DNA from 2 places in the Serpentinicella alkaliphila genome. Region 2 is predicted to be linked to the other one. Evidence: a T-box and tRNA genes for the amino acid it is inferred to sense, from the RefSeq annotation. Region 2 holds a T-box; the other holds one or more tRNA genes.

Region 1 (6,806 bases), 1.6 Mb from region 2:
CCTTGTTACGACTTCACCCCAGTCATCGACTTCACCTTCGACAGCTCTCTCCTTACGGTTAAGTAGCTGGCTTCGGGTGCTTCCGACTCCCATGGTGTGACGGGCGGTGTGTACAAGACCCGGGAACGCATTCACCGCGACATTCTGATTCGCGATTACTAGCAACTCCAGCTTCATGTGGGCGAGTTTCAGCCCACAATCCGAACTGGGACCGACTTTATGGGATTTGCTTAAGATCACTCTCTTGCTGCCCTTTGTATCGGCCATTGTAGCACGTGTGTAGCCCTGAACATAAGGGGCATGATGATTTGACGTCATCCCCACCTTCCTCCGAGTTATCCCCGGCAGTCTCTCTAGAGTGCCCACCCTAAGTGCTGGCAACTAAAGATAAGGGTTGCGCTCGTTGCGGGACTTAACCCAACATCTCACGACACGAGCTGACGACAACCATGCACCACCTGTCACTTCAGTCTCCGAAGAGAAGGAACCGGTTAAGGTTCTGTCTAAAGGATGTCAAGTCCAGGTAAGGTTCTTCGCGTTGCTTCGAATTAAACCACATGCTCCGCCGCTTGTGCGTCCCCGTCAATTCCTTTGAGTTTCACTCTTGCGAGCGTACTCCCCAGGCGGAGTGCTTAATGCGTTAGCTCCGGCACTGAAGGTCTCCCTCCAACACCTAGCACTCATCGTTTACGGCGTGGACTACCAGGGTATCTAATCCTGTTTGCTCCCCACGCTTTCGTGCCTCAGCGTCAGTTACAGTCCAGAGAGTCGCCTTCGCCACTGGTGTTCCTCCTAATATCTACGCATTTCACCGCTACACTAGGAATTCCACTCTCCTCTCCTGCACTCAAGCCAAACAGTTTCAAAGGCTTACTACGGTTGAGCCGTAGCCTTTCACCCCTGACTTGTTTGGCCGCCTACGCACCCTTTACGCCCAGTGATTCCGGATAACGCTTGCCCCCTACGTATTACCGCGGCTGCTGGCACGTAGTTAGCCGGGGCTTCCTCCTAAGGTACCGTCATTATCTTCCCTTAGGACAGAGCTTTACGACCCGAAGGCCTTCTTCGCTCACGCGGCGTTGCTGCATCAGGGTTTCCCCCATTGTGCAATATTCCCCACTGCTGCCTCCCGTAGGAGTCTGGACCGTGTCTCAGTTCCAGTGTGGCCGGTCACCCTCTCAGGTCGGCTACTGATCATCGTCTTGGTAAGCCATTACCTTACCAACTAACTAATCAGACGCGGGCCATCCTATGCCGAAGTTCTTTGACCATTTAGGGATGCCCCTAATCGGCTTTATGCGGTATTAGCACTGGTTTCCCAATGTTATCCCCCTGCATAGGGTAGGTTGCCCACGCGTTACTCACCCGTCCGCCGCTAGGATTTGGAAGCAAGCTTCCTCCTCCTCGCTCGACTTGCATGTGTTAGGCACGCCGCCAGCGTTCATCCTGAGCCAGGATCAAACTCTTAATTAAAAATTTTTGGGTTGCATCTTTTTGATGCTTTTTTTCTTGCTGGCTTTCTATACTGTTTAGTTTTCAAAGACCTTTTTTTATCTGCCGCTTTTGGCGACTTATCTAATATATCATTTTTGACTTGCTATGTCAACTCTTTTTTTATTAATCTTTTTTTAAGCTTCATCTTACCACCTGCCCCTCTTGGAGCCGGAATTATATATTAACATTTTTATTTAATTATGTCAATCGTATAATTTTGGAAACCGTCTTAATGTTAATATGGTGGGCGCAACAGGACTTGAACCTGTGACCCCCTGCTTGTAAGGCAGGTGCTCTCCCAGCTGAGCTATGCGCCCATATTTGGTGACCCCTAGGGGAATCGAACCCCTGTTACCGCCGTGAAAGGGCGGTGTCTTGACCGCTTGACCAAGGGGCCTAGTTTATGGTTGCGGGGGCAGGACTTGAACCTACGACCTTCGGGTTATGAGCCCGACGAGCTGCCAACTGCTCCACCCCGCGATATTGCAATCACCTAAATCTCCGATTTAGTGTGAGTGTAATACTCAGCATAGCTGAGTTTCATATTTAAAACTGGTGCCGAGGACCGGAATCGAACCGGTACGATCTTGAAGGACCGCAGGATTTTAAGTCCTGTGCGTCTGCCAGTTCCGCCACCTCGGCATATATTTTTCCTTCATTAATCCCTTAGCTTAATTGGATATGAAGAAATCAAAAGTCCCCTATTACTGTAGAGGACTTATTCATATTTAAAACCGCAACGACCTACTCTCCCAGGCGGCTGCCCGCCAAGTACCATCGGCGCTGAAGGGCTTAACTTCTGTGTTCGGTATGGGAACAGGTGTGACCCCTTCGCTATTGTCACGATTTATTGAGAGTGTTCTCTCAAAACTACAAGTGAGATTTTAAAGCTTTCATCTTTTTTGGTCAAGCCCTCGACCTATTAGTATCGGTCAGCTTAATGCATTACTGCACTTACACCTCCGACCTATCTACCAGATAGTCTCTCTGGGGTCTTACCCCTTTCGGGTGGGAAATCTTATCTTGAGGGGGCTTCGTGCTTAGATGCCTTCAAAGACTTATCCCTTCCGTACTTAGCTACCCACCGTGTGCTCCTGGCGGAACAACTGGTGCACCGGCGGTACGTCCATCCCGGTCCTCTCGTACTAAGGACAGCTCCTCTCAAATTTCCTGCGCCCGCGACGGATAGGGACCGAACTGTCTCACGACGTTCTGAACCCAGCTCGCGTACCACTTTAATGGGCGAACAGCCCAACCCTTGGGACCTACTTCACCCCAGGATGTGATGAGCCGACATCGAGGTCGCCAAACCTCCCCGTCGATGTGGACTCTTGGGGGAGATAAGCCTGTTATCCCCGGGGTAGCTTTTATCCGTTGAGCGATGGCCCTTCCACTCGGTGCCGGATCACTAAGTCCGACTTTCGTCCTTGCTCGACCTGTTTGTCTCGCAATCAAGCTCCCTTCTGCCTTTACACTCTTCGCACGATTTCCGACCGTGCTGAGGGAACCTTTGAGCGCCTCCGTTACTCTTTAGGAGGCGACCGCCCCAGTCAAACTGCCCACCTGACAGTGTCCCAAAACCAGATCATGGCTCATGGTTAGAACTTCAATAATACAAGAGTGGTATCCCAACGTCGACTCCTCCAAGACTGGCGTCCTAGTATCTTAGTCTCCCACCTATTCTGTACATGTAGTATCAAAATCCAATGTCAAGTTGCAGTAAAGCTCCACGGGGTCTTTCCGTCCTGTCGCGGGTAACCAAAGATCTTCACTGGTATTACAATTTCACCGGGTGCATTGTTGAGACAGCGTCCAAATCGTTACGCCTTTCGTGCGGGTCGGAACTTACCCGACAAGGAATTTCGCTACCTTAGGACCGTTATAGTTACGGCCGCCGTTTACTGGGGCTTAAGTTCTGTGCTTCGAGCTTAACCCTAACACTTCCCCTTAACCTTCCAAAGACCGGGCAGGCGTCGCCCCTATACGTCGTCTTTCGACTTAGCAGAGACCTATGTTTTTGCTAAACAGTCGCTTGGACCTATTCTCTGCGGCCGGGTTATGCTTACGGCGCGAAGCCTTCACACATCCCGGCACCCTTCTCCCGAAGTTACGGGGTCATTTTGCCGAGTTCCTTAACAATGCTTCTCCCGTTCGTCTTAGGATTCTCTCCTCGCCTACCTGTGTCGGTTTGCGGTACGGGCACCTTAAATCTCGATAGAGGCTTTTCTCGACAGTTTGGATTCAGTCACTTCGCTACTTATTTTTCGCTCCCCATCACATCTCGGGATCTATGAAAAAGCGGATTTGCCTGCCTTTTCTCCCTACCTGCTTAGACGCACTCAACCAACGGTGCGCTTGACCTATCCTCCTGTGTCCCCCCTTCTCTCAAACGATTCTTGGTGGTACAGGAATTTCAACCTGTTGTCCATCACCTACGCCACTTGGCCTCGGCTTAGGTCCCGACTTACCCTGAGCGGACGAACCTTCCTCAGGAAACCTTAGGCTTTCGACGGGCAGGATTCTCACCTGCCTCTCGCTACTCATGCCAACATTCTCACTTCTATGCAGTCCACTACTCCTTCCGGTATAGCTTCTACCCACATAGAACGCTCGCCTACCATGTATTTCTACATCCATAGCTTCGGTGATACGTTTGAGCCCCGGACATTTTCGGCGCAGGATCACTCGACCAGTGAGCTATTACGCACTCTTTAAATGTATGGTCGCTTCTAAGCCAACATCCTGGTTGTCTATGCAATCCCACATCCTTTTCCACTTAACGTATACTTTGGGACCTTAGCTGATGGTCTGGGCTCTTTCCCTCTTGACCACGGATCTTATCACTCGTAGTCTGACTCCCGATCTTAAGTTTACGGCATTCGGAGTTTGATAGACTTTGGTAACCGGTGAAGGCCTAGGTCATTCAGTGCTCTACCTCCGTAACTCATTTAATCGAGGCTAGCCCTAAAGCTATTTCGGCGAGAACCACTATCTCCGAGCTCGATTGGAATTTCACCTCTACCCACAGGTCATCCAGTGACTTTTCAACGTCAATTGGTTCGGACCTCCACGAAATTTTACTTCCGCTTCATCCTGCCCATGGGTAGGTCGCTCGGTTTCGGGTCTATGACATGCAACTTTCGCCCTATTAAGACTCGCTTTCGCTTCGGCTCCGGACCTTTAGTCCTTAACCTTGCTACATATCATAACTCGTTGGCCCGTTCTACAAAAAGTACGCGGTCACACTTTAACGTGCTCCCACAGCTTGTAAGCAAAGGGTTTCAGGTTCTATTTCACTCCCCTCCCGGGGTTCTTTTCACCTTTCCCTCACGGTACTATGCGCTATCGGTCACCAGGTAGTATTTAGCCTTGGGGGGTGGTCCCCCCTGCTTCCCACAGGGTTTCACGTGTCCCGTGGTACTCTGGATCATAGCTTAGAGTCTTCTCGTTTCGTATACGGGGCTTTTACCCTCTTTGGCCTGACTTTCCAGTCATCTTCTACTACGATACCTCTCCTTTTTTGCTATGTCCTCAACCCCGAAAGTAAACTTTCGGTTTGGGCTTATCCTTTTCGCTCGCCACTACTTAGGGAATCGATTTTTCTTTCTACTCCTCAGGGTACTTAGATGTTTCAGTTCCCCTGGTATCCCCTCTACTAGCTATTTATTCACTAGCAGATACTTGAATATTACTTCAAGTGGGTTTCCCCATTCGGACATCTACGGATCTTTGCCTGCTTGCGGCTCCCCGTAGCTTTTCGCAGCTTACCACGTCCTTCTTCGGCTCCTTATGCTTAAAGTCATCCTCCCTTTGCCCTTACTAGCTTGACCTTTAAAAGATGCTTGTAAATTTCTTTACTTAACTTTATTTCTCACTTTGCAGTTTTCAAAGAACATGCTTCAATTACCCAAGTCTTGTATTTGGTGTAATTGGAGTACTCAGCATTTGCTGAGCTTCTTATTTAATTGAAAGACAAAGTCTCTCAAAACTAAACAGTATAGAAGCTTTTCTCCTTAGAAAGGAGGTGATCCAGCCGCACCTTCCGATACGGCTACCTTGTTACGACTTCACCCCAGTCATCGACTTCACCTTCGACACTCTCTCCTTACGGTTAAGTAGGCGGCTTCGGGTGCTTCCGACTCCCATGGTGTGACGGGCGGTGTGTACAAGACCCGGGAACGCATTCACCGCGACATTCTGATTCGCGATTACTAGCAACTCCACTTCATGTGGGCGAGTTTCACCCACAATCCGAACTGGACCGACTTTATGGGATTTGCTTAAGATCACTCTCTTGCCGCCCTTTGTATCGGCCATTGTAGCACGTGTGTAGCCCTGAACATAAGGGGCATGATGATTTGACGTCATCCCCACCTTCCTCCGAGTTATCCCCGGCAGTCTCTCTAGAGTGCCCACCCTAAGTCTTTGGCAACTAAAGATAAGGGTTGCGCTCGTTGCGGGACTTAACCCAACATCTCACGACACGAGCTGACGACAACCATGCACCACCTGTCACTTCAGTCTCCGAAGAGAAGGAACCGGTTAAGGTTCTGTCTAAAGGATGTCAAGTCCAGGTAAGGTTCTTCGCGTTGCTTCGAATTAAACCACATGCTCCGCCGCTTGTGCGGGTCCCCGTCAATTCCTTTGAGTTTCACTCTTGCGAGCGTACTCCCCAGGCGGAGTGCTTAATGCGTTAGCTCCGGCACTGAAGGTCTCCCTCCAACACCTAGCACTCATCGTTTACGGCGTGGACTACCAGGGTATCTAATCCTGTTTGCTCCCCACGCTTTCGTGCCTCAGCGTCAGTTACAGTCCAGAGAGTCGCCTTCGCCACTGGTGTTCCTCCTAATATCTACGCATTTCACCGCTACACTAGGAATTCCACTCTCCTCTCCTGCACTCAAGCCAAACAGTTTCAAAGGCTTACTACGGTTGAGCCGTAGCCTTTCACCCCTGACTTGTTTGGCCGCCTACGCACCCTTTACGCCCAGTGATTCCGGATAACGCTTGCCCCCTACGTATTACCGCGGCTGCTGGCACGTAGTTAGCCGGGGCTTCCTCCTAAGGTACCGTCATTATCTTCCCTTAGGACAGAGCTTTACGACCCGAAGGCCTTCTTCGCTCACGCGGCGTTGCTGCATCAGGGTTTCCCCCATTGTGCAATATTCCCCACTGCTGCCTCCCGTAGGAGTCTGGACCGTGTCTCAGTTCCAGTGTGGCCGGTCACCCTCTCAGGTCGGCTACTGATCATCGTCTTGGTAAGCCATTACCTTACCAACTAACTAATCAGACGCGGGCCCATCCTATGCCGA
Region 2 (6,806 bases):
ACGGGTTCTGCAGGCATTGCACAGGCTATGGGGTTTGAGCCTAACATTGGAAGTCTACCATTTGTAGGTACCATTATGGCACCACTATTGGTAAAACTAAGTCCCAGGAGTCCTTCCTCGCAGGCCATCTTTGCATAATAACCCGCAATTCCATAGTGGTTTGAATTTCTGACAGTTACAATTCCTACCCCTGTCTTATTAGCTTTTTCTATAGCCATTTTCATGCTCCTATATGCGGCTAACTGCCCCATACCGAAGTGAGCATCCAAGGTTGCAGATACTGGTGTTTCCTTAAGAATCTCAGTTTTATTGTATTTTTTTACCATTCCACTTTTTAGATTGTCATGATACATTTTAAATCTTTGGACACCATGACTTTCAATGCCGTAGAGGTCCGAAAGCAATATTACATCAGAAATTATCCTTGCTTCTTCCTCTGAAAATCCTGCCTTCTGAAATGATTCCTCAGAGAAAGCCCTCAGTGCCTTTTCTTCTATTCTATAGTAGCTCATATTTATCCTTCCCATTTAGTCAGCTTAGAACTTATATTATTTAGCTATTGTTATTGGATCCTTTGAGTATTTACATATTACATACTCAAGCAAAATAAGTAGCTACTAATGTCTTCTGTGGCTCATTTAAATTTATTTTGGAGTCATATTTTTGATTTTTTGACACTACCTAAATTAAGAATCCATTCTAATTTCATCAAGATAATTATATACTGTATATCTAGATACACATAATATTTTTGCTACATGGTCTATTGCACCTTTAATTAAGAATGCTCCCTGTTCATCTAGTTTTCTAACTATAACTACCTTTTCATCTTTGTTCATATATGCTACAGGTTTACCATAAGAATTTAAAGTATCTTCAACAACATTATTTAAGACGTCGTTAATATTATTAGATAAACTATCAAAACTAATTTCCCTCTTAATATCAGGTTGTATAAATTCATCTAGCACTTTGTGAGCAACGACAAATTCAGAAATATCAATATTTATGCATAATGCTCCAATAATTTTATTGTCCTCGTCTTTTATAAACATTGTTGAAGACTTTAATATTTTTCCGTTCACAGTCTTATTACTGTAGTTTATTATGTTTTCTGCAACTTCCTCTTCTCCTAAAGCCTGTATGCCCACGTCTAGCATTGGGCTATCAACAGTTCTTCCAGATACATGCCCGTTACTTATAGCAACAATTGACTTCTTCGATTTAGCTATTTGATGTAACACTACTTCACAATTTTTACCCATAGTATTAGCTATACCATCTAGCAAAGGTATTAGGCCTCTTAATATTGGGTGTAAGTTTTCCCCCATGTTTACCTCCTTATTTAACAACAATATTAACTAACTTTTTAGGTACAACTATTATTTTAACAATACTCTTTCCTTCCGTTACCTGTACTACCTTTTCATTTTCAAGTGCAAGCTTTTTCATATCCTCTTCACTTATATCCGATGGCACAAGAACTTTATTTCTCATCTTTCCATTAACTTGGAAAATAACTTCTTCCTCATCTTTAACTAAAGCTTTTTCATCATACTTAGGCCAATCTAAAGTAGTTACACTTACGTTGTACCCTATAGTTTCCCAAAGCTCTTCTGCCATATGTGGAGCAAATGGTGAAAGAAGTAAAACGACTGTTTCAACACCAAATTTAAACAATGATCCGTCAATAATATTATTATCTGCATCCTTATACTTATATAAATCATTAACTAATTCCATAATACCACTTATTGCTGTATTAAAGTTAAAACGGGTATCAAGATCATCTGTTACTCTTTTTATAGTACTATGGATTTTAAATTTAAGATCCTTATCAAGTTTCTGTTCACTATCCTTAGCTGAACTAAAGTATCCGTTATTTATAGATTCTATAACTAATCGCCATACACGATTAATAAATCTGTAGCAGCCCTCTACTCCTTGATCACTCCACTCTAAGTCTCTTTCAGGTGGTGCAGCAAATAATACAAAAAGTCTTGCGGTGTCAGTACCATATTTTTCAATTATTTCCTCTGGACTAACAGTATTTCCTTTAGACTTAGACATTTTAGCCCCATCTTTTAAAACCATACCTTGAGTTAACAAGTTTTTAAATGGTTCATCAAAAGTCACTAACCCTAAGACCTTAAGTACTTTATTAAAAAATCTAGAGTATAGTAAGTGTAGTATTGCATGCTCTACTCCACCAATATATTGGTCTACTGGCATCCAATATTTTGCCTTATCCTTGCCAAACACTTCTTCGCTATTTTTTGGATCAGTATATCTTAAAAAATACCAAGAAGAATCAACAAAAGTATCCATTGTGTCAGTTTCTCTCTTAGCTTTTTCTCCACACTTAGGACAAGCAGTATACATAAATGTTTCACTTGTAGTTAATGGTGATAGACCCTTCCCTGTAAATTTAACGTCTATTGGAAGTTCCACTGGTAAATCCTCTTCTTTTATTGGTACAGTACCACATTTTTCGCAATACACCATCGGTATTGGTGTTCCCCAATATCTTTGTCTAGAAAGTAGCCAATCTCTTAGTCTAAAGCTACTAGTTCTTTTACCAGCACCTAATTTTTCGATTTTTTCTGCAATTTTACTGAAGGCCTCATCTGAATTTACTCCATTAAACTCCTCTGAATTAATCATTATACCTGAGTTTGTATATGCTTCATTTGTAATCTTGAAACTATCATCTGCATCCTCTGGTTTGATTACTGGAATAACCTCTAGGTTATACTTATTCGCAAAATCCAAGTCCCTTTGATCGTGAGCAGGCACTGCCATAATTGCTCCAGTACCGTAATCTACTAATACGTAATTTGCTACATATATTGGTATTCTTTTATTTGTTATTGGGTTAATACAGTATCTACCTGTAAATAATCCTTCTTTTTCAGCTTCTGCTGATGTTCTGTCAATATCAGAAATATGCTGAAGTTTATGGGCAAAGCCTTTAATAGATGTTTCATATTCAGTTCCATTAATTAATTCATCAATATATGGATGCTCTGGTGCTAATACCATATATGTTGCTCCATAGATTGTATCCGGTCTAGTTGTAAATACTTTAAGCTTTTTATCAAATCCATCTATAGCAAAATCAATTTCTGCCCCTTCACTTTTTCCTATCCAATTTTCTTGCATTATTTTAACTTTATCTGGCCATCCATCAAGTTGGTCTATATCCTCTAATAACTTGTCCGCATAGTCTGTTATTTTGAAATACCATTGGCTCAATAATTTCTTATTTACAACATTATCGCAACGCTCACATTTTCCGCTAACTACCTGTTCATTAGCTAGTACTGTTTCGCATGATGGACACCAATTTACTCTAGATTCCTTCTTATATACTAAATCATGCTTATAGAACTGTAAAAACAGCCATTGAGTCCATTTATAGTAGTCAGTATTACATGTTGCTATTTCCCTATTCCAATCATAGCTCAAGCCTAGCAAACTAAGTTGATCTTTCATATCCTGTATATTTTGCTTTGTCCAAATATCAGGGTGAATTCCGTGTTTAATGGCTGCATTTTCTGCTGGAAGTCCAAAAGCATCCCATCCCATCGGATGAAGTACATTGAATCCTTTCATTGTTTTATATCTTGCGATTACATCCCCAATAGAATAGTTTCTAACGTGTCCCATATGTATCTTTCCTGAAGGATATGGGAACATTTCTAAAACATAATATTTAGGTTTATGGTCCTCTGTAGTCACAAATGAATTATTTTTTTTCCAATAATCTTGCCATTTCAGTTCTATCTTTTTTGATTCATATACCTTATCCATTATTTGCCTCCTTAGATTATTTATAAAATAAAAAAACCTTCTAATCATTTAGGGACGGAAAAATCCGCGGTACCACCCTAATTGACAGAAAGTCCACTTTCACAGTTTATAAAGTAACTACACTTAATAGTATATTAAAGGCAAGTTCAACAAGTTGCTCTATCAGTTTCCACCAACCACTGACTCTCTAGTAAAAGCTTATTGTTTACTACTCCTTGACTATTATTTAAATATTGTATTTATTCAAAAATTATATATTATTCTCCAGTATTTTGTCAATATTTATTGTCTTTGCATCCTTCCATATGCCTTCTATATTGTAGAATTCTCTATCTTTCTCATGAAATACATGAACAACTATATCTCCGTAATCAAGCAAAACCCATCTGCCAACATTGTAGCCTTCCTTATGTGCTGGATGAATGTCAAACTCTGAAAGTTCATGTTTTATTTCGTCAGCTATAGCCTTAGTTTGTCTGTCCGATTGCGCGCTAGTAATAATAAAATAATCACCAATAGATGACACACTGCTTATATCAAGCATTACAATATTATCACCAAGCTTATTATCAATTATTTTAACAATTTTATAGGCCATTTCCTCTGTATTTTGAAGCATTTAACTCCTCCTTAAGCTATAAAAATAATTTTGCTAATGATCCTAAATAAACTATATAAATAGATAAAATACTAAATGCAACTAACCTATTAATTTTATTAAATACAATACCACCAACAACTAGTATTGTAATTAAAAGCATAGCAACAGGCAAATCAAAATATAGGGTTTGAGGAATATTATATATCTTTGCCCCAAGCATAATATTTTGATAGCTTACTATTACTCCCTGCTTTGCGATTTGGGCTGATAAGCCTAATACCATTGCCATATTCAAAATATTTGCTCCTATTATATTCCCTATAGATATACCGGCCTCTTTTTTAACTATTGAAGTTATTGCAGTAGTTAATTCTGGTAAAGAGGTACCTAGGGCAATTAAAGTTAAACTGACAATTTGCTCTGGAACTCCTACTATCTTGGCTAATTCTACACCATTATCTACTAATAATTTAGCGCCCACTGTAATTAAGACAGCACCAACACTAAACTTCAAAACATTTTTTACAATAGTTTTTGGTCCAAAACTATGCTCACTGCTATGGCTTATCTGTCTTTTTCCACTCTTTTTAAACTCTGTAACATTTAAAATAATATATGTAATGAAAATCAGTAAAAGTATTAGTCCTTCTCGTGATGTTATTATTGTATCCCTTAAAAGAAATAATACTACTGCTGAGCATGCTAGCATAAATAAGCCCTTTACTTTAAAGTTTGATCCTTTAATATCTATTGGTGATATTAATGCAGTTAAACCAAGAATTAATCCTATATTACATACCACAGATCCAACTACATTTCCTACAGCTACATCATATTGTTCCTGGTAGGTAGCAATTGATGAAACAAATAATTCTGGAAGTGTAGTAGCTACACTTACAATCGTTGAACCAATAAAAACATTTGGTACACCAGTTACCTTAGCGAGCCAAATGGCTGCATCTACAAACATATCTCCGCCTTTAATAATGATTAGCAACCCTAATACAAACAGCGCAAGAATTAATATATTTTCCATAACTGCCTCCTAGTACATTTCATTTTTGTCCATACTTTATCGTTAAAATATATTTATTTATATGAGATATATGTCTACTTTTTAATGGAAATTATATTATATTTTAAACTTTATGAAGTTTTACTAGTAGTTCATTTCTTGCAAAAAATGTATTTGGGTGTAATGGCTTTTCAATATCTATAACATATTTAATTGTATTATCAAGAGTCTTTAAAACAGCCCTATCTAAATCTTCTTTTGCTAAAACACGTAAACCTTCTACTACCTTGTAATCTCTACCTGGTTCAATAAAATCAGCTAAATAAATAATTTTTTCTAATTTACTCATATTTTCTCTTCCGGTCGTATGAAATTCAATGGCATTTAAAATATCTTCATCTTCAATGTTATATTTTCTCTTAGCTATAAGTGCAGCTACTTTTCCGTGTAATAGCTCTTTAGCCTTAATAAAAACCTCATCTAGTTCTATGTTCGCCTGATTTATAAATTCCATTAAACGCTCTTTTTTAAAATCTTTTGCATAGTCATGCATTAGTGCCGCAATAGTAGCCTTTTCTACATCTTCATCATATCTTATGGCCAACTCCTTAGAAGACTCTACGACACCCATTGTATGTATATACCTTTTAGTTGATACTACATTCTCTAAATCCATCTTTATTTGTTTTATTAATTGCTCCGACATAAACTCCTCCATTATGAAATAATTAAATAGTATAGTTATTATTATGTAGATATAATTGGTTTTTATTTATATACTTTTCTACATCCTCATGAACTAAATATTTAATTGTTTTTCCATTTATAACCCTTTCTCTTATATCTGTAGATGATATTTCTAAAGAAGGAACAAGGACTTTTATAACTTTCGCATCGTATTTAGTTAAAAAATACTCAATTTTACTATCTAGCTCCTGATTTGTAAAACCAGGTCTAGTAACTACAACAAAGGTTATTTTCTTAAAAAGCTCATCGTATTCCTTCCAGGTTTCGATACTTAAAAAGCTGTCAGTTCCAGTTATAAAATAAAATTCTACATCTTTCTTAAGCTCTAATAATTCTTTCACTGTATCTATTGTATAGCTTGGCTCAGTTTTTGAGACCTCAATAGAAGATACGCAAAAATCATCATTACTATTTACTGCTAATGTTGTCATTATATATCTATCCAAAGAAGAAGTAATATTTTTATCTTTTTTGTGTGGTGGAGTTCCCGTGGGTATAAACATCACCTTATCCAGCATTAATTCTTTTAAAGCTGACTGGGCAATAAACAAATGACCCATATGAATAGGGTCAAATGTTCCTCCCATAATACCGTATTTCTTTTTATTATCCATCCGTATACACCTCATT

What was found. The T-box of region 2 lies ahead of leuS (leucine--tRNA ligase). A T-box ahead of a tRNA ligase gene usually reads a tRNA of that ligase, here a tRNA-Leu.
Region 1: it has a tRNA-Leu gene. The T-box ahead of leuS (leucine--tRNA ligase) is inferred to sense a tRNA for this amino acid. The anticodon was not compared.

What each region holds. Positions count from the first base shown of each region.
Region 1 is NZ_CP058648.1:1,220,307-1,227,112, reverse strand. It holds rRNA gene HZR23_RS06200 (16S ribosomal RNA) at 1-1,473, opposite strand, end outside; tRNA gene HZR23_RS06195 (tRNA-Val) at 1,736-1,811, opposite strand; tRNA gene HZR23_RS06190 (tRNA-Glu) at 1,817-1,891, opposite strand; tRNA gene HZR23_RS06185 (tRNA-Met) at 1,899-1,974, opposite strand; tRNA gene HZR23_RS06180 (tRNA-Leu) at 2,048-2,136, opposite strand; rRNA gene rrf (5S ribosomal RNA) at 2,226-2,342, opposite strand; rRNA gene HZR23_RS06170 (23S ribosomal RNA) at 2,397-5,324, opposite strand; rRNA gene HZR23_RS06165 (16S ribosomal RNA) at 5,512-6,806, opposite strand, start outside.
Region 2 is NZ_CP058648.1:2,779,967-2,786,772, forward strand. It holds gene HZR23_RS14190 (Ldh family oxidoreductase) at 1-512, opposite strand, end outside; gene HZR23_RS14195 (helix-turn-helix transcriptional regulator) at 687-1,331, opposite strand; gene leuS (leucine--tRNA ligase) at 1,342-3,813, opposite strand; T-box leader at 3,861-4,044, opposite strand; gene rsfS (ribosome silencing factor) at 4,064-4,432, opposite strand; gene HZR23_RS14210 (calcium/sodium antiporter) at 4,449-5,450, opposite strand; gene yqeK (bis(5'-nucleosyl)-tetraphosphatase (symmetrical) YqeK) at 5,554-6,135, opposite strand; gene nadD (nicotinate-nucleotide adenylyltransferase) at 6,158-6,790, opposite strand; gene HZR23_RS14225 (NAD(P)H-dependent flavin oxidoreductase) at 6,805-6,806, opposite strand, start outside.